Regions from separate parts of the Actinoplanes sp. NPDC023936 genome, predicted to be linked through region 1. Evidence: riboswitches for the same ligand, from Rfam matches in the RefSeq annotation. Region 1 holds a riboswitch; each other region holds the start of a gene.
The links. Region 1 has a riboswitch for cobalamin ahead of AB0F72_RS05365 (VWA domain-containing protein). Riboswitches for the same ligand answer to the same signal wherever they lie in the genome.
Positions count from the first base shown of each region.

Region 1 (7,076 bases):
CGCCCATCTTGTGCCAGGTCACCGGCGTGCCGTTGACGCCGTCGAGGGCCTTCAGCGCGGACTCCTCGCCGACCTTCCACTTCTGCGACTTCACGAACTGGAACACGCCGATCGGCCACCCCGCGCTCCACGCCCGCAGCGCCATCCCGAACGCCGCCGTCGACTTGCCCTTGCCCGCCCCGGTGTGCACGGCGAACACCGCCTGCCGCCGCCGCTGCCGCGTGGTCAGCCCGTCGTCCGGAGTCACGGCGACTTTCCCTTGAGGCATTTTCCCACCCTTTTCCTTGTACGGGTGACGCCGTCCCGCCAACCCGAGCCGTCACCGAGAACCCAGCGACCCGGCGCGGGCCGGCTCGCTCCCCTCACCCACCGTCAGTGGTCCCGCTCCCACCCCCGCGTGTTGAGTTCGGGTGCGGAACGCGCCCCAACTCCACACGCAGTCCCGCCCCCCGCCCGCGTGTTGAGTTCGGGTGCGGAACGCGCCCCAACTCCACACGCAGTCCCGCCCCCCGCCTGCGTGTTGAACTCGGGTGCGGAACGCGCCCCAACTCCACACGCAGTCCCGCTCCCCCGCCTGCGTGTTGAGTTCGGGTGCGGAACGCGCCCCAACTCCACACGCTGTGGGGTTCAGGCCGCCCGGCGGTAGGCGCGGTCCGCCGGAGCGGGCGCCGCTCCGGGGCCCGGCAGGACCGATGCCTGCAACCGCTCGAGCGGCATCAGCTCGGCCTTCAGCGCGGCGGCGAGCCGCCCGGCCAGACCGAGCCGGATCGGACCGGACTCGCAGTCGACGACCACCGTCGCCACCCCGTTCAGCGCCGGCGCGAGCCGCAGCGGGTCCGGGCCGCTGGTGGCCCGCCCGTCCGTGACCAGCACCAGCAACGGCCGCCGGCGCGGGTCACGCCGCCGCTCGGTGGCGATGGTCGCCGCCGCGGCGCGCAGCCCGGCCGCGATCGGGGTCCGCCCACCGGTCCGCAGCGCCGCCAGCCGCATCACGCCGACCTCATGACTGGACGTCGGCGGCAACACCACCTCGGCGTCCGCACCCCGGAACGTGATCATCCCGATCCGGTCCCGCCGCTGGTAGGCGTCCCGCAGCAGCGACAGCACCGCCGTCTTGACCAGTGTCATCCGCTTCCGGGCCGCCATCGATCCGGACGCGTCCACGACGAAGAGCACGAGGTTGGCCTCCCGCCCCACATGCACCGATTCCCGCAGATCTCGTGGTGCCACGCGAACCCGCCGCCGCAACATTCCGGATATTTCCGAAATATCGGAGGATGGGCGGAGCGCGGCCTCCGCGCCCGTCCGGTCCAGCGCGGCACGCAGCGTCGCCGGCAGGTGCGGCGCGCCCGCGAGCTTGCCGACCGGAGCCCGGCTGCCGACGACCCGGCCGCGCCGGGCGTAGGCCGGGGAGCGCCGTCCGGCGTGGCCCCCCTCGCCACGGGCCGAGATGCGCAGTGTCCTGGTGCGATAGGCCGGCCCGGCACTGGCCGCCACACCGGGTTTGCCGGCCTGTTCGGCGCCGGTCTCCCCCGGTTGCCCGGAGCCGTCCGCGGCCTGCCCCGCGGGGTCCGCCGCCGGCCCGGAGCCGGATCCCGCGTCGTTCGCCGCCTGCTGCCCGGCGCCGTTGTCCCCTGGGCCGCCCGGGTCGTCGCCGGCCGGGCTCCCGGGACCGCCGCCGTCACGCGGGCCCTGCGGTGCGCCACCCCCGCCGCCCTCGGGCGGGCCGTCGCCGTCCGGGTCGTCACCGTCCGAATCGTCACCGTCGTGATCAGCTGGCCCGGGGTCCTGCTCGGCCGCCTGGCGCTCGGCCTCGGCGAGGGCCTGCTCGAGCTTCTCCTCGTCGGTGCCGGGCGGATCGAGCGGGTCGGTCCGCCGCCGGTGCGGCAGGGCCAGCCGGGCCGCGTCGCGGACGTCGTCGGCGGTCACCCGGTCGCGGCCGTGCCAGGCGGCCAGGGCGACAGCGCTGCGGGCCACCACGATGTCGGCGCGCATGCCGTCCACGCCGTAGGCGAGACAGACCCGGGCGATCCGGTCCAGCTCCGTGTCGGGCAGCCGGACGCTGGGCAGTTGCGCGCGGGCGGCGGCGATCCGGGCGGCGACCTCGCGCTCGGCCTCGGCGAACCGGGCGGCGAACCCATCCGGGTCCGCCTCGTAGGCCAGCCGCCGGCGCACCACCTCGGCCCGCTGCACCGCGTCGCGGGGCGCCGCCACCGTGACGACCAGGCCGAACCGGTCCACCAGCTGCGGGCGCGGCTCGCCCTCCTCCGGGTTCATCGTGCCGACCAGCAGGAAACGTGCCGCGTGCTTCACCGACACACCGTCACGCTCGACGTGCGCACGGCCCATCGCGGCGGCGTCCAGCAGCAGGTCGACCAGGTGGTCGGGGAGCAGGTTCACCTCGTCGACGTAGAGCACGCCCCGGTGCGCGGCGGCGAGCAGACCCGGCTCGTACGCCTTCACGCCGTCGCTGAGCGCCCGCTGCAGGTCCAGCGTGCCCACCACTCGGTCCTCGGTGGCGCCGACCGGCAACTCGACCAGGCTGGCCGGGCGGGCGTCGGCGGGGCCACCGATCGGGTGCGGGCCGTCCGGGCAGCCCGGATCCGGGGCGTCCGGGTCACACGCGAACCGGCAGCCGCGTACCGTCTCGATGCCCGGCAGCAGACCGGCCAGCGCACGCACGACGGTGCTTTTCGCGGTGCCCTTCTCGCCGCGCACCAGCACACCGCCAACCGCCGGGGAGACCGCTGTCAGCAGCAGCGCCAGGCGCAGATCATCGAGGCCGACGACGGCCGTGAACGGGTAGGGAGTTGTCACGAGGGTCCCTTCTGCGCGGGTGTCCACGCCCGCACGTCAGTCACGAACGAGCGGCCGGAGTCTCCTGACTCCCGGATCGGCGATCACCGCGCCTTCCGGCCTCATGGCGAAGCCGTGGCTGGACGTGCGGGTCGCTCCCCGGTCACAGTGGCGGGACCGTCCCGGACTCGCACCGGGTTCCTCCGCTACCGCTCGCCGGTCACTCTTTCTCACCGGCGGGGTACGCGTCAACGCGAGCACCGGTGACGACGGTCGCTCCGGCGCCTCCCGGGCCTCCCCGCGCCGCGTCCGACAGCTCAATCGGCGCCGCGTCCGGAACGGCTCGGTGCGGGCGGCGCTAGCGGCGCAGCGCCTCGGAGGGTTCGGTGCGGGCGGCCCGCAGCGCCGGGTAGAGCCCGGCCAGCATCCCGGTCAGCGCGCCGATCACCGGGGCGGGCAGCACGGTGGCCGGGTCCAGGATGACCGTCCACTCCCGCGCGAGCGCCACCGCGAGGACCACGCCCACTCCCAGCGCCGTGCCGGTCAGCCCGCCGAGCGCGCCCAGCACTGTCGACTCGGTGAGGAACTGACCGGCCACGTGCCGGGGCCGCGCACCCAGTGCCCGGCGCAGGCCGATCTCGCCGACCCGTTCCATCACCGCGACCAGGGTGGTGTTGGTGATGCTCACCGCACCGATCACCAGGCAGATCCCGGCGAGCGCGAGGAACAACCCGGACAGTTCGGTGTCGACATCGTCGCGCAGGCTGCGCGGGTCGGGCGGCGGCACGGCCCGGAGCAGGCCGGCGCCGTCCGGGCGCAGCGCGACCGGCGCCTGCCGGGCGATCAGTTGGGCCGCGCCGAGACGCGTCTCGATCACCATCTTGGCCGGGTTCACGGCCGGGTCGGGCGCCGGATAGAGATCCTCGGCGGTGGCCCGAGGCAGCACGATGCCGAGGAGCAGCTCGGGCAGGCGCTCGGTGTCCGAGATGATGCCGACGACGGTGAACGGGCGGCCGTCGATGAAGACCGCGGGACGGCCGCTGAGCTGGTGGATGTTGAGCCGGCCGGCGGCGGCCGGGCCGAGCACCACGACGTGTTCGCCGCGCTTGTCGTGGAAGGCGTCGAACAGCCGGCCGGTACGCACGGCGGGCTTGGCCGCGGCGAGTGCGCCGGCCGACGCCGCGTACACCGGAAGGTCCGCGGCGTTGCCCCGCGACTCGGCCCGCACGTCGGGCGCCGAGCCGATCACCGGGCGGCGCAGCGGCACGTTCCAGTAGACGCCGGACGCCACCACCCCGTTGAGCCGGTTGATCCGCTGGTCGGCGTCGGCGGGGAAGCTGACGCCGCTCTCCCCCGCGTCGGTCACCGTCACGGTGGTCTCGGCGAGCGCGTCGAAGTGCTTGCCGATCTGGCCGGTGGCGGTCGAGGTCAGGCCCAGGACGGCGACGAAGGCGCCCACCCCGAGAACCGTGCCGAGGGTGGTGAGCACGGAGCGGGCCGGCCGTTGCAGGATGCCGGCGACCGCCTCGGCGATCAGGTCGGGGAGACGGAAGACGGATCGTTCCGGAATGGCCCGGCGCCGGCGGAGCCTCACCGCACCGCTCCGGCCGGCAGCTCGTCCATCCGGCCGTCGACGATCCGGACCACGCGCCGCGCCCGCTCGGCCACCGTGGCGTCGTGGGTGATCACCACGATGGTGAGACCGGCCGCGTGCAGCTCGTCGAAGAGCCCGAGCAGCCGCAGCGACGTGGCCGAGTCGAGGTTGCCGGTGGGCTCGTCGCAGAGCAGGATCGCCGGCTCGTTCACCAGGGCCCGGGCGATCGCGACCCGCTGCCGTTCGCCGCCGGACATCGTGGTGGGCAGCGCGTACGCCCGGTGGCCCACCTCGACCCGGCCGAGCGCGGCCAGGGCGGCGGCGCGGCGGTGCCGGCGCGGACGGCCGTTGTAGACCTGAGCGAGCATCACGTTCTCCACGGCGGTCCGGTGCGGCAGCAGATGGAAGGACTGGAAGACGAAGCCGATCCGGCCGCCGCGCAGGGCGGTCCGTTCCCGCTCGGCGAGGCCGGAGACGTCCACCCCGTCCAGGCGGTAGGTGCCCGACGTCGGCCGGTCCAGCAGGCCGAGAAGGTTGAGCAGCGTGGACTTGCCGGAACCGGAGGGCCCGACGATGGCCAGGTAGTCGCCACGGGTCACCCGCAGGGTCGCCGCACGCAGCGCCGCGACGGCCGGCGGACCGGGATAGACGCGGGACACCCCGTCAAGATCGAGAACCGGCGGCGGCTCCGGCCCGGGCTCTCCGGGCTTCAGGATCGGCGCCGCCGGTACGTCGCCGGGCCCTCCGAGTTCCAAGATCTGCGTGGTCAGGTCCGGACCGGGATCAGGCACCGGCGGCATGGTGGGCCCCATTCAGCTCTTCCCCGGTTCGGGAGCGGCCGGCGCCGCGTCGAGGCCGGTCACCACCTCGTCACCCGGCTCCAGGTCACCGCCGTCGACCGGCTCGATCTCCACCAGACCCGCCGCGGAGACGCCGGGCTCCACCGTCACCTGCCGCTGGGCGCCACCCGGCTCGACCACTGTCACGGTGGTACGGCCGTCCGCCGACGAGGAGATCGCCGCCTCGGGCACGGCCAGCACCTCGCCGCCGGTGCTCGCGGTGGTGACGGTGATCCGCAGGTCGTCGCCCTCCAGGTCGGCGGGCCACCCACCGGCGCGGTCGATGCGAACCGGGACGTACGTCTCCTCGTCCTTGGTGACCTGCTTGCCGACGGAGCCGATGGTGCCCTCCGCCTCGAAGCCGCTCACCTCGGAGAGCACCGTGACCGGCATGCCGGGTTCGGCGAGGCTGCCGGACGAGGGATCCAGCTTGCCGATCAGGGAGAGCCCGCCCGACGTGAAGCCGAGCAGGTTCTGGCCGACGGTGTCACCGACCCGGGCGGAGAGCCGGGACACCCGGGCCGGCAGCGTCGGCAGGAACGCCACCTCGGACATCGGCACCATCGGCTTCTCCCGCGCCACGGGCGGGCTGGACTCGCGAACCGGCGGCGCGCCGGACGGCTGCGGCCCGGCCGCCGGCGGGCTGGAGGCGTCCGGCCCCGCCGCCGCGACCAGCGCGGCGGCGGGCACGGCTACGGCGGGCGGCGCGGCAGCGGGCACGGCGGCGGCCGCCGCGGCAGGCGGCGCGGCAGGCGGCGCGGCGGGCGGCGCGGTTGCGCTGGTCGCGGCGGGCACGGCTGCGGGTTCGGCGGCGGCCGGCTTGGCGCCGGACGCGGTGGAGGTGGTGCCGGTGGGTTCCACCGTGGTCAGCGGCACGGCGTAGTCACGGTCCTCGTAGAACCTGCGGACCGCCCGCTCGGTGCCGGCGCCGAAGACGCCCCGGGTGTCGCTGATCCGGTAGCCGAGGTCGCGCAGCGCCTCCTGCAACTGCCGGATGTCCTTGCCCCGCTGGCCGGGCAGCATGTCGCGGTACGCCGGGAAGGCGCCGGGCAGCGCGTACACCGGGCGCTCGGAGACCTCCAGCAGCACCCGGCCCGGCTTCACCGTCGCGCCCACCTTGGTACGGACCGCGGTGACCACCAGGATGTCGCCGCCCGCCCCGTGCGCGGTGCGCGCCACCGAGGACGGCGTGAAGGTGTACTCCCGGCCGCGCACCGGTTCGCCGCGCATCACCAGCGTGGTGTCCAGGCTCTTGCGGACCACCTCGGCGGTGAGCAGGGTCGGCGTGGGCGCCCGGGTCTCGGCCGCCACCTGCTGCGGGCTCTTGATCTGGGTGGCCGCGATCAGCCCGCCGGTGGAGGCCACCACGGCGACCAGGGCCACCGTGGTGAGCACTCGCTGCCGCCGGGCCAGCGGCGAGCGGCGTGGGCCGCTGCCGGAGTCCAGCACTGTCGTGTCCTCAGCCGTCATGAGCCCTTGGCGACGATCTCGGCGGCGCGCTTGAGTTGCGCGTCTCGCTCGGCCTTGGCCGTCTGCAAGGCCTGGGCGTTCCGCTCGATCTGGGCGTTCTGGTACGCCACCTCGAAGCCCTGCCACGCCTGGATCAGACCGGTTTTCTCCTTGCACGCGACGTCCGCCTTGGCCGCCGCGATCTCCTTGGCCGAGGCTTTCCGGGTGTCGGTCTTGAAGTCGCCGCCGGCCTCTTTGGGGGTCGGGTAGTTGTAACCGTTTTCGGACATGCAGGAGGACCATTCCTTGAAGGCCGCGGTCACCGCCGGATCGGCCAGCGAACGGTCGAAGGAATCGCGCGCTATCTGACTGACCGGCCCGCTTTCCCCCAGCGTGTT
Region 1 covers NZ_JBEZZR010000003.1:176,357-183,432, forward strand. Annotated here, with positions in the region: gene cobO (cob(I)yrinic acid a,c-diamide adenosyltransferase) at 1-268, opposite strand, end outside; gene AB0F72_RS05365 (VWA domain-containing protein) at 628-2,817, opposite strand; cobalamin riboswitch at 2,875-3,000, opposite strand; gene AB0F72_RS05370 (ABC transporter permease) at 3,155-4,390, opposite strand; gene AB0F72_RS05375 (ABC transporter ATP-binding protein) at 4,387-5,106, opposite strand; gene AB0F72_RS05380 (peptidoglycan-binding protein) at 5,203-6,699, opposite strand; gene AB0F72_RS05385 (hypothetical protein) at 6,696-7,076, opposite strand, start outside.

Region 2 (7,076 bases), on a different contig from region 1:
GGCGACCGAGGGCGGTGTGCCGTTCAAGCTCACCGCGGGACTGCACGACCCGATCCGCCACCGTGACCCGCTGACCGGTTTCGAGCATCACGGGTTCCTCAACGTGCTGGTCGCGACCGCGCACGCCGTGCAGGGTGGCGGTGCCGGCGAGATCGCGGCCGCGCTCGCCGACCAGGACGGCCACCGGGTCGCCGCGGCGATCACCACCATCGATGACGGGCTGGCGCGCGAGGTGCGGCGGCAGTTCGTCAGTTTCGGCACCTGCAGCATCAGCGAGCCTGTCGACGGCCTGCTGCAGCTCGGACTTCTCCCGGAGGGAATCCTGTGAGCCCGCTCGGCAGCCCGGCCACTCTGCCCTACGGCGTGTTCAGCACGGCGGCCGACGCGCATCCCCGGTCCGGCGTCGCGATCGGCGACCAGATCATCGATCTCCCGGCGGCCGTCCGGCGGCTCGCCCCGCAGCTGGCGGGCGCGGTCGCCGGGCCGTCCCTGGACGCCCTGCTGGCCGCCGGCCCGCGGGTCTGGGCCGACCTGCGAGCACAGCTGACCACCTGGGTCACCGACGAGATCTATCGCGATCTGCTCCAGCCGCATCTCGTGCCGGCCCGCGACGCGACGCTGCACCTGCCGTTCACGGTGGCCGACTACGTCGACTTCTACGCCTCCGAGCAGCACGCCACCAACCTCGGGCGGATCCTGCGCCCCGGCCAGGAGCCGCTCACCGCGAACTGGAAACACCTCCCGATCGGCTATCACGGCCGTGCCGGAACCGTCGTCGTGTCCGGAACCGACATCGTGCGGCCGAGCGGCCAGCGGACCAGTCCGGCCGGCCCGGTCTTCGGCGCTTCGCAACGGCTGGACATCGAGGCCGAACTGGGCTTCGTCGTCGGCGTCGGGTCCGCGCTCGGCAAGCCGGTCGAGCTCGGCGCGTTCGAGGAGCACGTCTTCGGGGTCTGCCTGGTCAACGACTGGTCGGCGCGGGACATCCAGGCCTTCGAGTACGTTCCGCTCGGCCCGTTCCTGGGCAAGAGCTTCGCCACCTCGATCAGCCCGTGGATCGTCCCGCTGTCCGCTCTCGACCATGCCCGCGTGGCGCCGCCGGAGCGAACCGTGCCGCTGCAGCCCTACCTCGACGACGAGAAGACGCCGGCGTGGGGCCTGGACGTGCGGCTCACGGTGACCCTGAACGGTCACGTGATCTCCGAGCCGCGCGCCGCCGACATGTACTGGACTGGCGCACAGATGCTCGCGCACCTGACCGTCAACGGCGCCTCCCTGCGCACCGGCGACCTCTACGCGTCCGGAACGATCAGCGGCGGCTCACCGGGTTCGCTGATCGAACTGTCCTGGAACGGTCAGCAGCCCCTGACGCTGCCGGACGGCTCGACCCGGGCGTTCCTGGCGGACGGCGACGAGGTGGTGATCAGCGCTGTCGCGCCGGGCCCGGGCGGCTCCACGATCAGCCTCGGCGAGGTCCGTGGCCGCATCGTCTAGGGTGTGACACGGCACGAACTTTGATGCGAGGTGCCCCGGCCCCCTGAAGGCCGGGGAGAATCTGGGAAGCCGGTGGAATTCCGGCACGGGCCCGCCGCGGTGACCGGGGAGCCGCCGCCCACGCGCGCGAGCGCAGCCACTGGCCGCTTCGGCTGGGAAGGCGGGCGGTGAGGTGACGATCCGGGAGTCCGAAGACCGGCCTCGCCGACTGTCGCCCGGGCCGTCCGTCCGGGCCGAACCGCAGCGGGAGCCTGCCCATGTCCAGTCAGCTGTACGACGTCATCCACCGCCGCCGGGACGTCCGCGGCCAGTTCACCGGCGCCCCGATCCCGCCGGCCGTCCTCGATCGCGTACTGGCGGCCGCCCACGCCGCGCCCAGCGTCGGCCTCTCCCAGCCCTGGGACTTCATCCTGGTCAGCGACGAGACGACCCGCGCCGCCTTCCACGATCACGTCCAGCAGGAGCGCGCGACGTTCGCGTCCACCCTCGACCCGGGTGCCGCCGCGACATTTTCCAAGATCAAAATTGAGGGGGTACGGGAGTCCACCCTCTCCGTGGTCGTCACCTACGACCCGGACCGGGGCAGCCCGGCGGTCCTCGGCCGGCACGCCATCGCCGACGCCGGGCTGTATTCGGTCTGCCTGGCGATCCAGAACCTCTGGCTGGCCGCCACCGCCGAGAACCTGGGCGTCGGCTGGGTCTCCTTCTACCGCGAGCCGTTCGTCCAGGACCTGCTCGGCATCCCGGCGACCATCCGCCCGGTCGCCTGGCTCTGCCTGGGCCCGGTCACCCACCTGGAACACACCCCCGACCTGGAACGCCACGGCTGGCGCCACCGAACCCCGTGGCAGTCAGCGGTCCACGAGAACAGGTGGTCCCCGCCCGTGGGCTGACCTCCGCTACCGCCCGCTCCGCCCGCCCCCGCCCGTGGGCTGACCTCCGCCCCCGTCCGCTCCGCCCGCCCCCGCCCCGCCCCGCCCGCTCTGCCAGCCGGTCCGGCTGGTCGTCAGTGCTGACCCCGCTGTGGTCCGCCGGGGTTCGCGACCGGGAACCGGCCGCCCGGCGGTGTGCCGCTTGCGTTGCGTGTCACGGTGGGTGGCCGGCGACGGTGAACCGCTGCGGGTTCGCGGGATTCTGTGGGGCGCGGGGCGTCTGCGGGTTTCCGGAAAGCGCGGCGTTTACCACGGATGCCGGCACGCAGGGTGACAAGGGTCCGCGCGGAGCGGCCCGGGTCTTCGGCTCGCCCAAGCGGCGACGCCGCGCTTCGACAACAGGGCCGGGGCCCGGGAGCACTGACGGCCAGCTGGACCAGCCGGTCCAGCTGGTCATCGTTGCTGTCCTCGGGGGATCGTGGGATGGGGCGGTCCGGCTGGCGCTCGATGCTGTCCACACGGTCCGCGAGAACGCTGACAGCCAGCCGAGCAAGACGAGCTGGCCACCAGTGCTGACCCGCCGCCCCAAGAACCTGCCTGAGCTACGGCTGACCGCCCCGAGCCGTAGCTGTGAGCTCCCGGCCCGACAAACCTGCCTGAACTACGGCTCACCGACCCGGGCCGTAGCCAACGCACGTTCCCGGCCCGAGAAACATGCCCGGGCTACGGCTCACCGGCCGATGCGGTCGCGCGTCACGGTCGGTCGCCGCCGACCGTGGAGCGCTGGGGGTTTTCGTCACCCTGTGGGGCCTGGGGCGTCCGCGGGTTTCCGCGCAGCGCGACGTTGACCGCGGATGTCGGCACGCTGGGTGACAACGGTTCGTGCTGACGGGCGGTCTGGCCCTGATTTTCGGCTGGCCCCGCAACGGTGATGCGTGCCTCGGGACCATTGCCGCGGCCGAGCGCCCTGACGACCAGCTGGTCCAGCTGGTCGTCAGTGCTGTCCTCGGCTGGTGGATCGTGGAAGCGCGCGGTCCGGCTGGCGCTCGGTGCTGTCCCGCCGGGCCGGCGAGAACACCGACGGCCAGCCGGGCCACACGAGCTGGTCACCAGTGCTGCCGGATGCCTGTTCCGAGAGCACTGCGCGCCAGCCCGCCTCACCGATCCACGATTGGACCCCGACACGCCGACGACCGCGAGACGCCAACCCCGACCGCGACCCCTCAGACCAGCCCCGCGTCGTGGGCGAGCAGCGCGATCTGCGTCCTGTTGTCCAGCCCCAGCTTCGTGAGCACGTGCGACACATGCGTCTTCACGGTCGCCAGCGTCATGTCCAGCTCCGCGCCGATCTCCGCGTTGCTCCGGCCCTGCCCGATCGCCACCACCACGTCCCGCTCCCGGGGGCTGAGCCCGGCCAGCACCCCGGTGGCCCGCGCATAGGCCCCGGCCTGCACGGCCACCCGGTCCATCAGCCGCCGGGTGATCCGCGGGGACAGGATCGGCTCGCCGGCCGCCACCTGGCGGATGGCCTCGGCGATCCGGGCGGGCGGCGTGTCCTTCAGCAGGAAGCCACTGGCCCCGGCGCGCAGCGCGTGCAGGATGTTCTCGTCGGTGTCGAACGTGGTCAGCACGATGACCTCGGGCGGCCGGGGCCGGGCCCGCAGCCGCCGGGTCGCGGTGATGCCGTCGACGCGGGGCATCCGGAGGTCCATCAGGACCACGTCGGGGTGGTGGGCGTCGGTGGCGGCGGGCACCTTGTCGCCGTCGTCGGCCTCACCGACGACGGCGAGGCCGGGCGCGCCGTCGAGCATCATGGTCAGCCCGGCGCGCACGAGGGCGTCGTCGTCCACCACGAGCACGCGCACCGGCGGAGTCATGGCGGCCATCGTAACGACGCGCGCTGCCGGCCCCCGCCCGCGAGCGCACCCGCCGGCGGAGTCATGGCGGCCACGGCAGCGACGCGTGCAACCGGAACTCGCCTCCGGTCGCCTGATGGTCGAGCCGGCCGCCGGCGAGGCTGACTCGTTCGGTGAGGCCGACCAGCCCGGCCCCTCCGGAGAACCCCGGCGGGGCGGCGGTCGTCAGCGGATTGACCAGCGAGATCTCCAGCCCGGCTCCGGGGCCGCCGCGCATCGCCACGGAGACCGGCTGGCCGGCCGCGTGTTTGCGGGCGTTGGTGAGTCCTTCCTGGATCACCCGGTACGCGGTCCGGGCCACCGCCGGCGGCGCCTCCTCGGCGCCCTCCACCGAGCAGCTCAGCCGCACCGCGGTGCCGGCGTCACGGGACTCCTCGACGAGGCGGGGCACGTCGGCGAGCACCGGCTGCGGGCGGCCCGGGTCGGCGTCGGCAACCTCGTCCTCGCGGAGCAGGGAGATCACTTCGCGGAGTTCCTCCAGGGCCTGGTGCACGCCGTCGCGGACCACTCCGGCGGCGCGGGACAGCTGTTCGGGCGGGGAGTCCGGCCGGTACTCCATCGCGCCGGCGAACGTGGCCAGCAGCGACAGCCGGTGGGCGAGCACGTCGTGCATCTCGTGGGCGATCCTGCGGCGTTCCAGCATCCGGGCTTCGGCGACGCGGCGGCCCTGTTCGGCCTCGGCGCGGCGGGCCCGGTCGTGCAGGGAGCTGATCAGCGCCTCGCGGGCCTGGGCCCAGGCTCCCCAGCCGAGCAGAGCACCGTACCCAATGGTGATCAATATCAGCCACCAGCCGTAGGACATGCCACCGGCGGATCGCCATGCCCCCTGGATCGCGTGCGCGGCGACGCCGGCGGCGGCCACGCCGATCGCGACCGGGAAGCGCCGCCGCCGGGCCACCTGCAACGCGCCCATCGTGGCCGGCGGGGTGACCGCGGGGGAGAGCGCGGCCAGGGCGGTGAGCAGCGCGGTCGCCGTCACCGGCCGGCGGAGCAGCAGTGGGGTGAGCAGCCAGCCGAGGCCGCCGGCCACCAGGTCGAGGGTGAGCAGCGGCCCGGCCGGCCGATCGCTCCACCAGGACACGATCGACACCGCGATCAGGCCGCCGGACGCGATCATGGTCCAGGCGACGGCGATGACGATTCTGCGACGATCGGTCACGCAGCGAGGCTAACCATCGACCACCGCCGGCCGACACCATCCAAAGTCGTAGGCCACCCCGTCCGCGGCCCGATGTGCGCGCCCGCCGATTCATCGATGCTTCCCGGCATGACGACGCATCAGACACACACCCCTTCCCCGGTACGACGGAACGGCCGCCCCGTCACGATCGGGGCGGGGGCCGCCGGCGCCCTGCTGCTGTGGGCCGTGAACGACCCGTGGGGCGGCCATGACCTGGTCGTCGACCAGGGCGCGATCGGCCCGGTGGCGGTCGTGGTGACCGCCCTGCTCGCCGGAGTCGCCGCCTGGGCTCTGCTCGTGATCCTGGAGCGCCGCAGCCGCCGCCCGGCCCGGACCTTCCGGGTCATCGCCTCGATCGTGCTGCTGCTGTCGCTGGCCGGCCCGCTCGGCGCCGGCGGCGACCTGACCACCACGCTGGCGCTGATCGGCATGCATCTCACGGTCGGCCTGGCCCTGATCCTCGGCCTGCCGGGCCGGCGACAGTGCCGGTAACCGTGTTCTTCGATCTTCGGTTAAGGTCCAGGACGTGACGAAGGCTCTGGTTCTCGGCGGCGGTGGCGTGACCGGCATCGCCTGGCATCTCGGCGTCCTCTGCGGCCTGCAGCGCGCCGGTTCCCCGCTCGGCGGCGCCGACACGATCGTCGGCACCTCGGCGGGTTCGGTGGTCGGCACGCTGCTGGCGGCGGGCGTCGACCTGGAGGAGGCGGTGGCCGGGCAGCGGCGTGTGGTGGCGCCCCGCCCGAGCGGTGGCGGCGGCCGCAACACCGGGCAGTTCCTCGCCGCGCTGGCGGTCCTCGCCGACCCGTCGGTGCCGGCGCAGCAGGCGAGGGCGCAGGTCGGCGCGATGGCCCTGACCGCGCCCACCACGGACGAGGCCACGTATCTGTCCCGGATGGAGCCGCTGATCCCGGTGCGCGACTGGCCGGACCGTGATCTGCGGCTGGTGGTCGTCGACGCGGCCGACGGCCGGGACCTGGTGCTGGATCGGGCCTCCGGCGCCACCCTGCTGCAGGCGGTGTCGGCGAGCTGCGCGGTGCCCGGCCTGATGCCGCCGGTCACGATCGGCGACGCCCGCTACATGGACGGGGGAGTGCGGCTGGGCGCCGGAGCGGACCTGGCCGCCGGCGCCGACCACCTCGTGGTGATCGCCCCGATGGCCGCGCTGAGCCGGGACCGGATCATTGCCGAGATGGCGTCCACCGGCGCCGGCAAGACCCTGCTGATCGAGCCGGACGAGGCCGCGCGGGAAGCGTTCGGGCCGAACTTCATGGACCCGTCGCGCCGGGCCGCCGCGGCCGAGGCCGGGCTGCGCCAGGGCGCGACGCTGGCCGAGGCGGTCCGGGCGGTCTGGCCCGCTTGAGAGAACGGCGTGAACACGTTGCCCTCGTGCGGCGCCACCGTCTCGGCGGACAGTCCGCGGCGCCGCATGAGGGGTCCCACCAGCAGGTCGTACAGCGGCGGGGTGGCGACGAACCCGAACTGGATGATCCGGTTCGCCAGCCCGACGGTCACCACGCCGCGAGGCCGCCGGGCGCAGCGGACGATCGCCGCCGCCACCTTCTCCGGCGAGTCCACCGGCGGCGGGGGCTGCCCGTACCGTCCCGCGAAGTTGGC
Region 2 covers NZ_JBEZZR010000014.1:139,814-146,889, reverse strand. Annotated here, with positions in the region: gene AB0F72_RS20405 (hypothetical protein) at 1-328, shown strand, start outside; gene fahA (fumarylacetoacetase) at 325-1,494, shown strand; cobalamin riboswitch at 1,506-1,713, shown strand; gene bluB (5,6-dimethylbenzimidazole synthase) at 1,752-2,387, shown strand; gene AB0F72_RS20390 (response regulator transcription factor) at 3,590-4,252, opposite strand; gene AB0F72_RS20385 (histidine kinase) at 4,305-5,441, opposite strand; gene AB0F72_RS20380 (DUF6069 family protein) at 5,550-5,954, shown strand; gene AB0F72_RS20375 (patatin-like phospholipase family protein) at 5,989-6,822, shown strand.
Region 2: it holds a riboswitch for cobalamin, as region 1 does, so the genes downstream of both, bluB (5,6-dimethylbenzimidazole synthase) here and AB0F72_RS05365 (VWA domain-containing protein) in region 1, are expected to answer to the same signal.

Region 3 (7,076 bases), on a different contig from region 1:
GGATCCCGGCGCCGTACGCACCCGGCCGCGACCCGAAGATCCGCATGGTCGCCCGCCGCCAGTCGCCGTGCTCGCCCTGGTCCCGCAGCGCGTGCTCGCGGACGTAGTTGTCCGGCTCGTCCAGCGTCGCGACCATCGTGAACGCGTCGTCGAGCATCGCGACAACGTGCGGGAACGCGTCCCGGAAGAAGCCGGAGATACGCACTGTCACGTCGATCCGGGGCCGGCCCAGCTCCGCGCGGGAGATCGGCTCCAGGCCGGTGACCCGCCGGGACGCCGGGTCCCAGTTCGGCCGCACACCGATCAGGGCGAGGATCTCGGCGATGTCGTCGCCGGCGGTACGCATGGCGCTCGTGCCCCACGCGGAAATACCGATCGATTTCGGCCAGGTGCCGTCATGGTCGGCGCGGTAGCGGTCGAGCAGCGAGTCCGCCATGGCCTGCCCGGTCTCCCAGGCGAGGGCGCTGGGGATGGCCTTCGGGTCGACCGAGTAGAAGTTGCGGCCGGTCGGCAGCACGTTGATCAGGCCGCGCAGCGGGGAGCCGCTCGGACCGGCCGGGACGTAGCCGCCGTCGAGCGCGTGCAGCACGTGCGTGATCTCGTCGGTGGTCTTCGCGAGCCGGGGGACGATCTCGGTGGCGGCGAACTCCAGCACCCGGATCACATCGGCGTTGTCCGACAAGTCCGCGATGCCGTCACGAGCCCAGCCGCGCTCCTCCATCGCCGTCACGAGAGCCCGGGCCTCGGCCTCGATCTCGTCGACACGGGTGAGCGGGGCGTCCTCGGCCAGGCCCAGCGCCTCCCGCAGACCGGGCAGCGCGGCCACCTTCCCGGCCCACATCTGCCGCGCCCGCAGCATGGCGAGCACCAGGTTGATCCGCGCCTCACCGGCCGGGGCCGCGCCGAGCACGTGCAGCCCGTCCCGGATCTGCACGTCCTTGACCTCACACAGCCATCCGTCGATGTGCATGATGAAGTCGTCGAACTCCTCGTCCCCGGGGCGCTGCGACTGCCCGAGGTCGTGGTCCATCTTCGCGGCCTGGATCAGGGTCCAGATCTGCGCCCGGATCGCCGGCAGTTTCGCCGGGTCGAGCGCGGCGATGTTCGCGTGCTCGTCGAGCAGCTGCTCCAGCCGGGCGATGTCGCCGTAGGACTCGGCGCGCGCCATCGGCGGGATCAGGTGGTCGACGAGCGTGGCGTGGGCCCGGCGCTTGGCCTGCGTGCCCTCACCGGGGTCGTTCACCAGGAACGGATAGATCAGCGGCAGGTCGCCGAGCGCCGCGTCGGTGCCGTCCGAGGCGGACATGCCGACGTTCTTGCCGGGCAGCCATTCCAGGTTGCCGTGCTTGCCGACGTGGACCACCGCGTGCGCGCCGAAGTCGTCCGCGATCCACCGGTACGCGGCCAGGTAGTGATGTGACGGCGGCAGGTCCGGGTCGTGGTAGATCGCCACCGGGTTCGCGCCGAACCCGCGCGGCGGCTGCACCATGACCACGATGTTCTCGTCGCGCAGCGCGGCGAGGACGATGTCCCCGCTGTCGACGTAGAGCTCGCCGGGCGGCGGCCCCCAGTGCTGCTCCACCGAGGTCCGGAAGTCCTCCGGCATCGTCTCGAACCACGCCTGGTACGCCTCGCCGGAGATGCGCACCGGGTTGCCGGCGAGCTGCTCCTCGGTGAGCCAGTCCGAGTCCTGCCCGCCGGCCGCGATCAACGCGTGGATCAACCCGTCGCCGTCGTAGGACCCGAAGTCCCCGATCCGGTACCCGGCGGTGGCGAGCGCGTCCAGCAGGGCCACCGTCGAGGCGGGCGTGTCCAGCCCGACCGCGTTGCCGATCCGCGAGTGCTTGGTCGGATAGGCCGACAGCATGAGGACGATCTTGCGATCGGCCGGCGGCACGTGCCGGAGCCGGGCGTGCGCCACGGCGATCCCGGCGACCCGCGAGGCCCGCTCCGGGTCCGCGACGTAGACCGACAGCCCTTCCGGGTCGATCTCCTTGAACGAGAACGGCACCGTGATGATCCGCCCGTCGAACTCCGGGATCGCCACCTGCGTCGCCGCGTCCAGCGGCGACAGCCCGTCGTCGCTCGCCTCCCACGCGGCCCGTGAGCTGGTCAGGCAGAGCCCCTGCAGGATCGGCACGTCCAGGTCGGCGAGCACGCCGACGTCCCAGGCCTCGTCGTCGCCACCGGCGCCCACGGTCGCCGGTTTGGTGCCACCGGCCGCGAGCACTGTCACCACCAGGGCGTCCGCGGTGCGCAGCTCGGCCAGCAGCTCCGGCGGCGCGGTCCGCAGCGACGCCGTGAAGATCGGCAGCGCGCGGGCGCCCTTCGCCTCGATCGCCTGGCAGAGCGTCTCGACGAACGCGGTGTTCCCGGCCATGTGATGGGCGCGATAGTAGAGAACCGCCACGGTCGCCGGCCCGCCCTCGGACGCGGCGCGCGGCAGCACACCCCACTGCGGCGCCTCGACGGCCGGCGCGAACCCGTTGCCGGTCAGCAGCACCGTGTCGGACAGGAAGTCGTGCAGCGAGGCCAGGTTCTCCGCGCCGCCCTGCGCGAGGTAGACGTGCGCGTCCGCCGCGACACCGGCCGGGACCGTGGAGAGTTTCATCAGGTCGGCGTCCGGGGCCTGCTCGCCACCGAGGACCACCACCGGGACGTCGCCGGCGAGCAGGGCGTCGAGGCCCTCCTCCCAGGCGCGGCGGCCACCGAGGATGCGGACGACGACCAGGTCGACGCCGTCGAGCAGGGCGGGAAGATCGGAGACCGAGGTCCGGGCCGGGTTGCCCAGCCGCCAGGCCGAGCCGCTGGCCCGGGCGCTGAGCAGGTCGGTGTCGGACGTGGACAGCAGCAGAAACACGCGTTGCGCTCCCCCTCGGGGTCCGCGCCCCGGAGTAGTTGGGATCACGGCGAACGGAGTTCCTGACTCCCGGGCTGGGAACCCGGTCACAGTGGCGGGACCGTGCCGGACTCGCACCGGCTTCCTCCGCGGCTTCGCCGCTCGTAGACCTCCCACCTTTCCGAACGCTCCCGCCCGCCGTCAAGGTGGGGTGACATCACCGATACAGCCGGGTGGCGACCCGAGGATGTGGTCCTGTCGGTGGCCGCCCGTAGTATCCGGGCCGTGACACCCCTCCGGCAGTCCGACACCGACGCCTGCCCCGGCGCCCTGCGGTTGCACGCCGCGGCCGACGGGTTGCTGGCGCGTGTCCGTCTGCCCGCGGGCGTGCTGAGCGGCGCGCAGCTGCGTGTTCTGCGCGAGCTGACCGAGCAGTTCGGCGACGGTTTCCTGGAGCTGACCTCCCGAGCGAACCTCCAGGTCAGAGGCGTGCGAGCAGAGGACGCGGAGACCTTGGCGGCCCGCTTGCGCGCCGCCGGCCTCCTGCCGTCGGCAACCCACGATGCGGTACGGAACATCGCGGCGCCCCCACTGGCCGGACCGGCGCTTCGCGCTCTGACATCCCAGCTGGACACCGCCCTCCTCGGCGACCCCGCCCTGTCCCGCCTCCCCGGCAAGTTCCTGTTCGCCATCGGCCACGTCCCCCTGGCCGCCGACGTCGCCGCAGTCCCCGCCAGGCCTGCGCCGGGTGGTGTGCCCGAGCGGTTCGCTATCCGGCTCGGCGGCCACGACGCGGGCATCCGCGTGGACGGCGAGACGGTGGTCCCCACGATGCTGGCGGCGGCACACGCCTTCCTCGCCGAGCGGGAGGCCCAGCGCAGCGGCGGCCCGGCAGCCTGGCGACTGCGCGAGCTCACCGACGGCCCGTCCCGAGTAGCCGCCCGTGTCCGCGCCGCCCTCGGCCCGACCACCGCGGACACGGAACCGATCGGCCCGGTCGAGGCGCTCGAGCCCGGTGATCTGCTGGGTGTGCTGGACCAGCCCGGCTCCCCGCTCGTCGCGGTGGGCGCCCTGGTCCCGCTGGGGCGGCTCGGTGGCGTACCCATGCGGGTCTTGGAGAAAGCGACCCGGCTCGTCATCACACCGTGGCGGGGCGTCCTGGTCACCGACCTCCCGCGCGCCGACGCGGCACAGTGGGCGGACCAGCTGATCGATTCCGGTCTCGCTCTGGCGGCGGACTCTCCGTGGGTGGGCGTGACCGCGTGCGCCGGCCGCCCCGGCTGCGCGAAATCCCTCGCCGATGTCCGTGCCGACGCCACGAGAGCCGCGCGTTTCGTCGACGGCCTCCCGGTTCACTGGGTGGGCTGCGCGCGGGCGTGCGGCAGCCCCGCGGGCCGGCACGTCCAGGTCCAGGCCACCCCCACCGGTTACCAGGTGTCCCGCCCGAACAGCGGCGCCACGACCGGCGCGAACACCGGTACCGACGCCGAGACCGACACCGTGACCGACACCATGATCAACCCCGACACCGTCGACCCCGACACCGTCGACCCCGACACCGATGACCCCAGCCGTGATCTAGGAGCTGTTGTGGCGACAGCGAGGAGGCCCTGATGGAGTACGTGCGCGACGGCGCGGAGATCTACAAGCGGTCGTTCGCCACGATCCGCGCCGAGGCGGACCTGACCGGCCTGCCGTCCGATGTGGCCCGCGTCGTGGTGCGGATGATCCACGCCTGCGGGATGGTGGACCTGGTCCAGGACGTGCGGTTCAGTCCCGGTGTGGCCACCGCCGCGAGGAAGGCGCTGCTCAGCGGCGCCCCGATCCTCTGCGACGCGGAGATGGTCGCCTCCGGCGTGACCCGCTCCCGGCTGCCCGCCGCCAACGACGTGATCTGCACCCTGCGGGACCCGGCCGTCCCGGAGATCGCGGCCCGGATCGGCAACACCCGCAGCGCCGCCGCCATGGATCTCTGGGGCGACCGGCTGGACGGCGCCGTGGTGGCGATCGGCAACGCGCCGACCGCGCTGTTCCGCCTGCTCGAGATGATCGAGGCGGGAGCGCCCCGGCCGGCCGCGGTGCTCGGGATCCCGGTCGGTTTCATCGGCGCGGCCGAGTCCAAGGAGGCGCTCGCCGGCTCCGGACTGGAATATCTGATCGTGCGCGGGCGGCGCGGCGGCAGCGCCATGACCGCCGCGGCCATCAACGCCCTGGCATCGGAAAATGAGTAGGCACATGACGACCAACGCAACGCGGCCCGGCCGGCTCTACGGTGTCGGGCTCGGCCCCGGCGACCCCGAGCTGGTCACGGTGAAGGCCGCCCGGCTGATCGCGGCGGCCGACGTGGTGGCGTACCACGCGGCCCGGCACGGCCGCAGCAACGCCCGGGCGATCGCCGCCGGTTACCTGCGGGACGGGCAGATCGAGGAACCGCTGATCTACCCGGTGACCACCGAGGGGACCGATCACCCCGGCGGTTACCAGGGCGCCATCGACGAGTTCTACGCCGAGGCGGCCGCCCGCCTTGCCGCGCACCTGGACGCCGGCCGGGACGTGGTGGTGCTCGCCGAGGGCGACCCGTTCTTCTACGGCTCCTACATGCACATGCACAAGCGGCTCGCCGACCGGTACGAGACGGCCGTCGTCCCCGGTGTCACCTCGGTGAGCGCGGCCTCCGCCGTTCTCGGCCGGCCGCTGATGGAGCGCGACGAGGTGCTCACCGTGCTGCCCGGCACTCTGCCTGCGGAGGAACTGGCGACCCGGCTGTCCACCACCGACTCGGCCGCCGTGATGAAGCTGGGCCGCACGTTCACCGGGGTCCGCGACGCCCTGGAACGCTCCGGCCGGTTGGCCGACGCGTGGTACGTGGAGCGCGCCACCACTGATCGGGAACGGTCAGGGCCGCTGAGCGAGGTGGATCCGGACACGGTCCCGTACTTCTCTCTGGCGCTCCTGCCCAGTCCGGCCGCGGCGGCGTTCACGGACGAGAAGAGCGACGAGAACAGCGACGAGAAGAGCGCGGAGAAGCCGGGAACGGCCACGCGCCCCGCCAGCGTCACCGTGATCGGCCTCGGGCCGGGCCCCCGCGACTGGCTCACCCCGGAAGCGCAGGCCGCCCTCGCCACCGCCGACGACGTGGTCGGCTACGGGCCCTATGTGGACCGGGTGCCGGTGAGCCCCCGGCAGCGCCGGCACCCCTCCGACAACCGGGTCGAGGCCGAGCGTGCCGCCTTCGCCCTCGACCTGGCGAAACGCGGCCGCCGGGTGGCTGTCGTCTCGTCCGGCGACCCGGGTGTCTTCGCGATGGCGGCGGCGGTGCTGGAGACCGCCGAGGACCCGCAGTGGCGCGACGTCAGCGTCCGGATCGTTCCGGGCCTGACCGCCGCGCAGGCGGTGGCGAGCCGGGCCGGCGCGCCGCTCGGTCACGACTTCTGCACCCTGTCCCTCTCCGACCGGCTCAAGCCCTGGTCGGTGATCGAGAAACGGCTCGCGGCGGCGGCCGCCGCCGACCTGGTGATCGCGATCTACAACCCGGCGTCGAAGACCCGCACCGAGCAGCTGGCCCGGGCGCAGAAACTGCTGCTGGACCACCGGTCCGCGGACACGCCGGTGGTGGTCGGCCGGGACGTCGGCGGTCCGGCCGAGTCGGTCCGGGTCACCACGCTGGGCGACCTCGACCCGGCGACCGTGGACATGCGCTGCCTGCTGATCATCGGCTCGTCGCAGACCCGGGCCGTGATCCGGGGCGACGGGACCACAGCGGTCTACACCCCGAGGACGTACCCCCAGGGGTGACGCGGCCCCCATCGGCCGCGGTTGCGGGAATGAAGAGCTCGCACCGGTCCGATCCCGCCTCGCAACCGCACTGCATCGAAGGAAGTCTCCGGTCATCGCCGTACCCGACCGAAAGGAGTGGTCAGACCGATAGGCACGAGAAAGTGAAGGGCTGACCTCCCGTGAAGACTGTTCGCAGCCGCGCAGCGATCGTCGTATCCTCGCTGCTCCTCGCCGTCGTGACGCCGGCCGGGGAGGCCACGGCCGCGACCAAGCCGAGCCCTGCCCCGAAGACCGCGAGCACCGTGAAGACCCAGACGACCAAGAGCCAGGCGGTGAAGGTCCAGGGTGAGGTGGTCGTGACGCTGAAGAGCCGGCTCGACGCCACGCTCGCCGCCAAGACGCTCAACTACTACCCGTCCAACGCCGGCTGGTCGGCGATGTGGACGGCCTACAACGGCGA
Region 3 covers NZ_JBEZZR010000001.1:310,991-318,066, reverse strand. Annotated here, with positions in the region: gene cobN (cobaltochelatase subunit CobN) at 1-2,860, opposite strand, end outside; cobalamin riboswitch at 2,896-3,019, opposite strand; gene AB0F72_RS01415 (precorrin-3B synthase) at 3,125-4,453, shown strand; gene AB0F72_RS01410 (precorrin-8X methylmutase) at 4,450-5,070, shown strand; gene AB0F72_RS01405 (precorrin-2 C(20)-methyltransferase) at 5,075-6,634, shown strand; gene AB0F72_RS01400 (cellulase family glycosylhydrolase) at 6,796-7,076, shown strand, end outside.
Region 3: it holds a riboswitch for cobalamin, as region 1 does, so the genes downstream of both, cobN (cobaltochelatase subunit CobN) here and AB0F72_RS05365 (VWA domain-containing protein) in region 1, are expected to answer to the same signal.

Region 4 (7,076 bases), on a different contig from region 1:
CTTCTCCGCCTCGTCGCCGACGAAGAGAACCGCCACGTCGGTGCGGATCCGGCGCGGCTTTCCGGGCACACGTTCCGGGTACGACCAGACGAAACCCTTGTTGCCCACCCGGAAGTCGAAGCCGTCACTGTCGATCTCGACGACCTCCGGCAGCGCCAGCGCGAGGCGGCGCACATCGTCCGCGTCTGCCACTGATGATCCCCCTCACACAGCACCTTGCGTGGCTCACATCTTGCCGTCCGCCACTTCAGCAACTAATCTCCGATCCAATAAATAGGAAATGCAGGCTCGGTCGGCGATACAGCCGAAGGTAGGCAGTGCAGCCAACCCGCAGGGGCACGTATCCACCCCATCCACCACTGGCGGTAGAGACATGCGGAAACTTCTCCTCCTGGCGCTCGTCGGCCTGGGCGCTCAGCTCGTCGACGGCTCCCTCGGCATGGCGTACGGCGTCACGTCCACGACGCTGCTGCTCGCGATCGGAACCAACCCGGCCGCCGCCTCGGCCACCGTGCACCTAGCCGAGATCGGCACCACGCTGGTCTCCGGCTTCTCGCACTGGAAGTTCGGGAACGTCGACTGGAAGGTCGTTTTTCGGATCGGTGTGCCGGGCGCCGTCGGCGCGTTCGCCGGCGCGACGCTCCTCTCCAACCTGTCGACCGAGACCGCGGCGCCGCTCATGGCGATCATCCTGCTGGTGCTGGGCCTCTACGTGTTCCTGCGCTTCACCTTCCAGGGGCTGCCCAAGGGCCACCTCGGCAAGCCGCTGCGCAAGCGGTTCCTCGCCCCGCTGGGCCTGGTGGGCGGGTTCGTCGACGCGACAGGTGGCGGCGGCTGGGGCCCGGTCGGCACCCCGGCGATCCTGGCGAGCGGCCGCCTCGAGCCGCGCAAGACGATCGGCTCGATCGACACCAGCGAGTTCCTCATCGCGGTCGCCGCGAGCCTCGGCTTCCTCTGGGGCCTCAGCGACGAGAACATCGACTACGGCTGGGTCGGCGCGCTGCTCATCGGTGGCATGATCGCCGCGCCGATCGCCGCCTGGCTGGTCCGGCACATCCCGCCGAGGGTGCTCGGCGCCGCGGTCGGCGGTGTGATCATCCTGACCAACACCCGGTCCCTGCTGCGCAGCGACTGGATCGACGCGTCCGACCCGGTCCGCTACTCGATCTACGCCGTGATCTACCTGGCCTGGGCCGCGGCCCTGGTCTACGCGATCAACCAGTACCGCAGCCACAAGGCGGAGGACGAGCGGATCCTCGCCGAGGCGGAGGCCGCCGCAGCCGCCGGCGAGACCCCTGACGAGAAGGCCTCGGCCCGGGCCTGATCCATCGACGGCGAACGCCCCGGGAGCTGATCTCCCGGGGCGTTTTCCGTGGCCGTAAGCCCTAGAAGTCGTCGTCGAAGCTGACGGTGCCGGTCACGCCCACCTGGTACGCCGAGACGCGCCGCTCGAAGAAGTTGGACAGCTCCTGGACGTCCTGCAGCTCCATGAAGGCGAACGGGTTTCCGCTGCCGTAGACCGGCGCGATGCCGAGCGCGGCGAGCCGCCGGTCCGCCACGTGCTGCAGGTACTCCCGCATGTCACCCAGCGACATCCCGCTGACGCCCTGTTCGAGCAGGTCGGCGGCGAACTGGACCTCGCACTCCACGGCCTCGGCCAGCATGTCGCGGACCTGCTGCTCCATCTCCGCGTCGAACAGGTCCGGCTCCTCGGCACGCACCTGGTCGACCACGTCGAACGCGAACGCCATGTGCATGCTCTCGTCGCGGAACACCCAGTTGGTGCCGGACGCCAGCCCCTGCAGCAGACCACGGGAGCGCAGGAAGTAGACGTACGCGAACGCGCCGTAGAAGAACAGCCCCTCGATGCAGGCGGCGAAGCAGATCACGTTGAGCAGGAACGCCCGACGATCCGCCTTCGTCCGCAGCTCGCGCAGCTCGAAGACCGAGTCGATCCACCGGAAGCAGAATTCGGCCTTGCGCGCGATCGACGGAATGTTGTCGACGGCCGCGAACGCCGCCGCCCGCTCGTCCGGATCGGGCACGTAGGTGTCCAGCAGATTCAGATAGAACTGGACGTGTACGGCCTCCTCGAACAGCTGCCGGGACAGGTAGAGCCGGCCCTCCGGCGAATTGACGTGCTGGTAGAGGTTGAGCACCAGATTGTTCGCGACGATCGTGTCGCCGGTGGCGAAGAACGCGACGAGCCGGGAGACCAGGTGCTGTTCGGCGGGCGTCAGCTTGGCCAGGTCGGCGAGGTCGGAGTGCAGGTCGACCTCCTCGACGGTCCAGGTGTTCTTGATGGCGTCCTTGAAACGGTCGAAGAAGTGCGGGTACTTCATCGGCCGCAGGGTCAGGTCCATTCCGGGGTCGAGCAGCATTACTGGCAGGCCTCACACGATTCGGGGTTCTCCAGGGAGCAGGCTTCGGCGGGCGTGAGCGCCGGGATGACGCTCGGTGCCACCGAGACGGTCGCCTGCTGAATGCGGGTCGCGGGGCGCGACCGCAGGTAGTACGAGGTCTTCAGGCCGGATTTCCAGGCGTACAGGTACATCGACGAGACCTTGCCGATGGTGGGCGCGGCCATGAAGAGGTTCAGCGACTGGGACTGGTCGATGTACGGCGCCCGGGCCGCGGCCAGGTCGATCAGCGCGCGTTGCGGCAGTTCCCACGCGGTGCGGAACAGTTCCCGCACGTCGGCGGGGAGCTCGGCGATGCCCTGCACCGAGCCTTCGGCGCGTTTGATCGCCTCTCGAATCGGGCCGGTCCACAGATTGCGGGACTTCAATTCCCGTACCAGATAGGTGTTGATCTGAAGGAATTCGCCCGACATCGTCTCGCGCTTGAAGAGGTTGCTGACCTGCGGTTCGATGCACTCGTAGCAGCCCGCGATCGAGGCGATGGTCGCGGTCGGAGCGATCGCGATCAGTAGCGAGTTCCGCAGACCGTGCTCGGCGATCCGCTCCTTCACGGCGGTCCAGCGCGACGTCTGCGACACCGTGGCGCCCCACAGATCCGGGTGCAGATCGCCCTTGGCCGCGCGGGTCTCCGGGTACGCGGGATGCGGGCCGAATCGCTCCGCGAGAGCGGCCGACGATTCCAGCGCGGTCAGGAAGATCTCCTCCTGCACGCGTGTCGACAATTCCCGCGCCTCGGCCGAGTCGAACGGCAGCCGCAGCGTGAAGAACGCGTCCTGCAATCCCATCAGGCCCAGCCCGACCGGCCGCCAGCGCGGATTCGACGCGGCGGCCTGCTGCGCCGGGTAATAGTTGATGTCGATGACCCGGTCCAGGAAGACCACGGCCGTCCGCACCGTTTCCCGCAGCTTCTCCCAGTCCACCCCGTCCGCTGTGACGTGCGCGCCCAGATTGACCGAGCCGAGATTGCAGACCGCTGTCTCGTCGTCGTTGTTCACCTCGAGGATCTCGGTGCACAGGTTGGACAGGTGAATGACGTTGCCCGGCGCGCCGGTCTGATTGGACAGCCGGTTGGACGGATCCTTGAACGTCATCCAGCCGTTTCCGGTCTGCGCCAGGGTGCGCATCATCCGCCCGTACAGATCGCGGGCCTTGACGGTTTTGACGGCGTTCTTCTCGGCCGCCTGGTAGGCCTCGGTGAACTCGTCGCCGAACAGGTCCGGCAGCATCGGCGCGTCCGAGGGGTCGATCAGCGACCAGTCCTCGTCGGCCTCGACGCGGCGCATGAATTCGTCCGGGATCCAGTTCGCCAGGTTCAGATTGTGGGTGCGCCGGGACTCCTCGCCGGTGTTGTCCCGCAATTCCAGGAATTCCTCGATGTCCGGGTGCCACGGCTCCAGATAGACGCAGGCCGCGCCCTTGCGCCGGCCGCCCTGATTGACCGCCGCGACGCCCGCGTCGAGCGTCTTCAGGAACGGGACGATACCGTTCGACTTGCCGTTCGTGCCCCGGATGAGCGCGCCGCGGCCACGGACCCGCGACCAGGAGATGCCGATGCCGCCGGAGAACTTGGAGAGTTTCGCGACCTGGTGGTACCGCTCGTAGATCGAGTCCAGCTCGTCCTTCGGCGAGTCGACGAGGAAGCAGCTCGACATCTGAGTGTGCCGGGTGCCCGAGTTGAACAGCGTCGGTGAGCTGGGAAGATAGGCGAGGCTGGACATCAGGCGGTAGAAACCGATCGCCTCGTCGGCGGTCTGCGAGAGGCCGCAGGCGACGCGGAGCAGCCAGTGCTGCGGTGTCTCGATGACCGTCCGCTTGGTGGGGTGCCGCAGCAGGTAACGGTCGGCCACGGTGCGCAGCCCGAAATACTCGAAGCGCAGGTTGTTCGCGTCATCGATCGCCCGGTCGAGGTTTGTCGCATTGTCCGCGACGAATGTCGCTGTCTCGTCGCTGATCAGACCCTGCTGGTGCCCCAGCCTGATCGATTCGCTGAAGCTGGTGACGCCTTCCTCGCCGACCTCCTGCTCGACGAACGCGGCGAGCAGCCGGGCGGCGAGCCGGGAGTACTGCGGCTCCTCGCTGATCAGTTCGGCGGCCGTCTGGATCGACAGCTTGTCCAGCTCAGCGGTGGTGGCGCCGTCGTAGAGCCCGCTGATGGTCTTGGTGGCGACCCGCAGCGGGTCGACCTCGTCCAGGTCGGCGACCCAGCGCTCGACCGCCTTGACGATCTTGTTGACGTCGACCGGCTCGGTCTCGCCGTTGCGCTTGCGGACCTGCATCGTGTGCCGTCGTTGCTCGGTGTGCATTGCTCTCTCCTCGCGAGCCCATGGTCTCGGGGCACGGGGAGACGCCACCGGGCACGCGTGGCGGCCGGCTTTCGGCGTCGGTCGTCCCACGCGACCTTCGACCGCCGCACGCCAGGTGGCATGCGGCGCGCTGGCAGGTCTTCGGACTCGCGGGCGTGATCCTTTTCAAGATCGCCTAATGGCCGTCGCTTCCCAGACCTCGCGGTCCAGTGCTTCGTTGACGGCGGTCGTTCCCACTAACCGCTGCGGGGCAGTTCCGGACTTCCACCGGATTCCCTCTTGCCTCGGCGTCCGCTCGCGCGGGGCCGAACCAGCTGCGGGAGACACCATATCTGGGCGGGCGTTCGTTCGCGCAACCCAACATGCTGTGTCAGTGATCTTCAGTACCCGGAGGCGCCATGATCCGCAGCGCGTTCGCATCGAGGGCGATCCGCAGCGGCGTCTGCCCGCAGGGCTCACCGTCCACCTCGACCGCCGCCGGCCGATCCGTCTCCAGCCACAGCTCGCCGACCGCGAGAAAAGGACGTTCATGGAGGGTACGGCGGTGGCCCGTCAACGCGTTGCGGGCCGTCTCGCGCAGCAGCTCACGGCGGGTCGCGCCGCCCACCGGGTAGGCCACCAGCAGCCGGTCGTCGGCGTGCGCGTCAGCGGTGATCGGCCGGCCGGCGTGGAAACCACCGTTCGCCACGTACACCTGGTGGGTGGCGAAGACGATCTCCCGCCCGCCGGCGCGAACCGTCGCCCGCAGTGGTCTGTGCTTTCTCAACAGGCCCAGCGCGGTGATCGGGTACGCGAACCGCCCGATCGCCCTCTTGAGCCGGCTCGGCGCGTTGATCATCACCTCGGCGGAGAGGCCGACGCCGACATGATTGGTGAACGGCATGTCACCGGCGATCCCGAGGTCCACATCGATCACCGCGCCCTCGGTCATCGTCGCGACGGCCGTGTCCAGGTCCGGCGGGATGCCGACGGTCCGCGCGAAGTTGTTGGTGGTGCCGAGCGGCAGCAGCCCGAGCGCCATGTCCCGGTGCGCCAGCATCCGCCCCGCCGTGCTGATCGTCCCGTCGCCGCCACCGGCCACGAGCAGGTCCGGGCCGAGGTCGATCGCCTGCTGAAGGCTCCGCTCCAGATCGCCCTCGACGCCGTAGGATCCGAGCAGCTTGAACCCGGCCGCCTGCAGCCGGGCGTGCGCGTCATCGTAGAACTGCCGCCCCCGCCGCGACCGCGCGTTGACCACGAGCGCGGCGCGCCGCTCGCTCCGGATGTCGTCGGTCAGCTGCTGCTTCGTCCGCACCGCCCGACCCTATCCGGCGCCCGTCCCGGAAGCGTCGCGGGTGACCTTGGACAGTCCCCAGGCCGCGATCGTTGCCGCTGCCGTCGCCGTGCCCGTTGCCGTGGCCATGGCCGTTGCCGTGCCCGTTGCCGTGGCCGTGCCCGTGGCCGTGGCCGTCGCTGCGCTGCGCTGCCGCCGAGCCGTAGCGCAGGCAGGTCATCAAGGCCGGTGACCTGATTGAGCTACGGCCGGGTGGTGCGAGCCGTAGTTGAGCGTGGCTATTCGGGTGTGGTGGCCTGCGCCAGCTACGGCTGGGTGGTTCGAGCCGTAGGTGAGCGCGGTTATCCGGTGTGATGACCTGCGCCAGCTACGGCCCGGTCTTGCTTTCAGCCGGCGCGCTCCGGGCCGGCTGGTCCGGCTGGTCCGGCTGGTCCGGCTGGTGCACAGTGCTGTGTCGGGGAGCGGATAACTACTGGTCATCGGTGGTGACGGCCGGGGAGAATGGCCCGGTGGGGATCCGGGTGGGGGTGCTGGGACCGGTCGAGTTGACCCGTGACGGTGTCCCAATCCCGCTCACCGGAATGCCGCAGCGCGTCCTGCTCGCCCGTCTCGCGCTCGCCGGCGGCCGCCCGGTTTCGGTCGCCGAGCTGATCGACGCGCTCTGGGAGGGTGAGCCGCCGGACAACGCGCTCGGCAATCTGCACAGCTATGTGTCCCGGCTCCGGCGGCACACCGGTGGTGACGTGATCCGCCGCGAGTCGGGCGGCTACCGGCTCGCGCTGACAAGCGACGACCACGCCGGGGACGGCGACGGGTTGGACGTCGACCGGGTTGAGCGGCTGATCGCCCGGGCCCGTCACCAGCCCGCCGACCTGGCCGCCGCCACGCTCGCCGCGGCGCTCGACGTGTGGCGGGGGGATCCGCTGTCGGACGTGGCGGACCGGCTCGCGTTCGCGCCGGATGTGGCCCGGCTCGCCGAGTGGCGCCGCCACCTGCGCGAGGAGTGTCTGGACCGGCGGATCGACGCGGGGTGGGCGGCCGAGGCGCTACCCGAGATCGAGGCCCTCGCCCTCGCGGAAC
Region 4 covers NZ_JBEZZR010000056.1:33,263-40,338, reverse strand. Annotated here, with positions in the region: gene AB0F72_RS39385 (MmcQ/YjbR family DNA-binding protein) at 1-192, opposite strand, end outside; gene AB0F72_RS39380 (sulfite exporter TauE/SafE family protein) at 374-1,324, shown strand; gene AB0F72_RS39375 (ribonucleotide-diphosphate reductase subunit beta) at 1,386-2,381, opposite strand; gene AB0F72_RS39370 (ribonucleoside-diphosphate reductase subunit alpha) at 2,381-4,723, opposite strand; cobalamin riboswitch at 4,838-5,053, opposite strand; gene AB0F72_RS39365 (diacylglycerol kinase family protein) at 5,094-6,017, opposite strand; gene AB0F72_RS39360 (BTAD domain-containing putative transcriptional regulator) at 6,506-7,076, shown strand, end outside.
Region 4: it holds a riboswitch for cobalamin, as region 1 does, so the genes downstream of both, AB0F72_RS39370 (ribonucleoside-diphosphate reductase subunit alpha) here and AB0F72_RS05365 (VWA domain-containing protein) in region 1, are expected to answer to the same signal.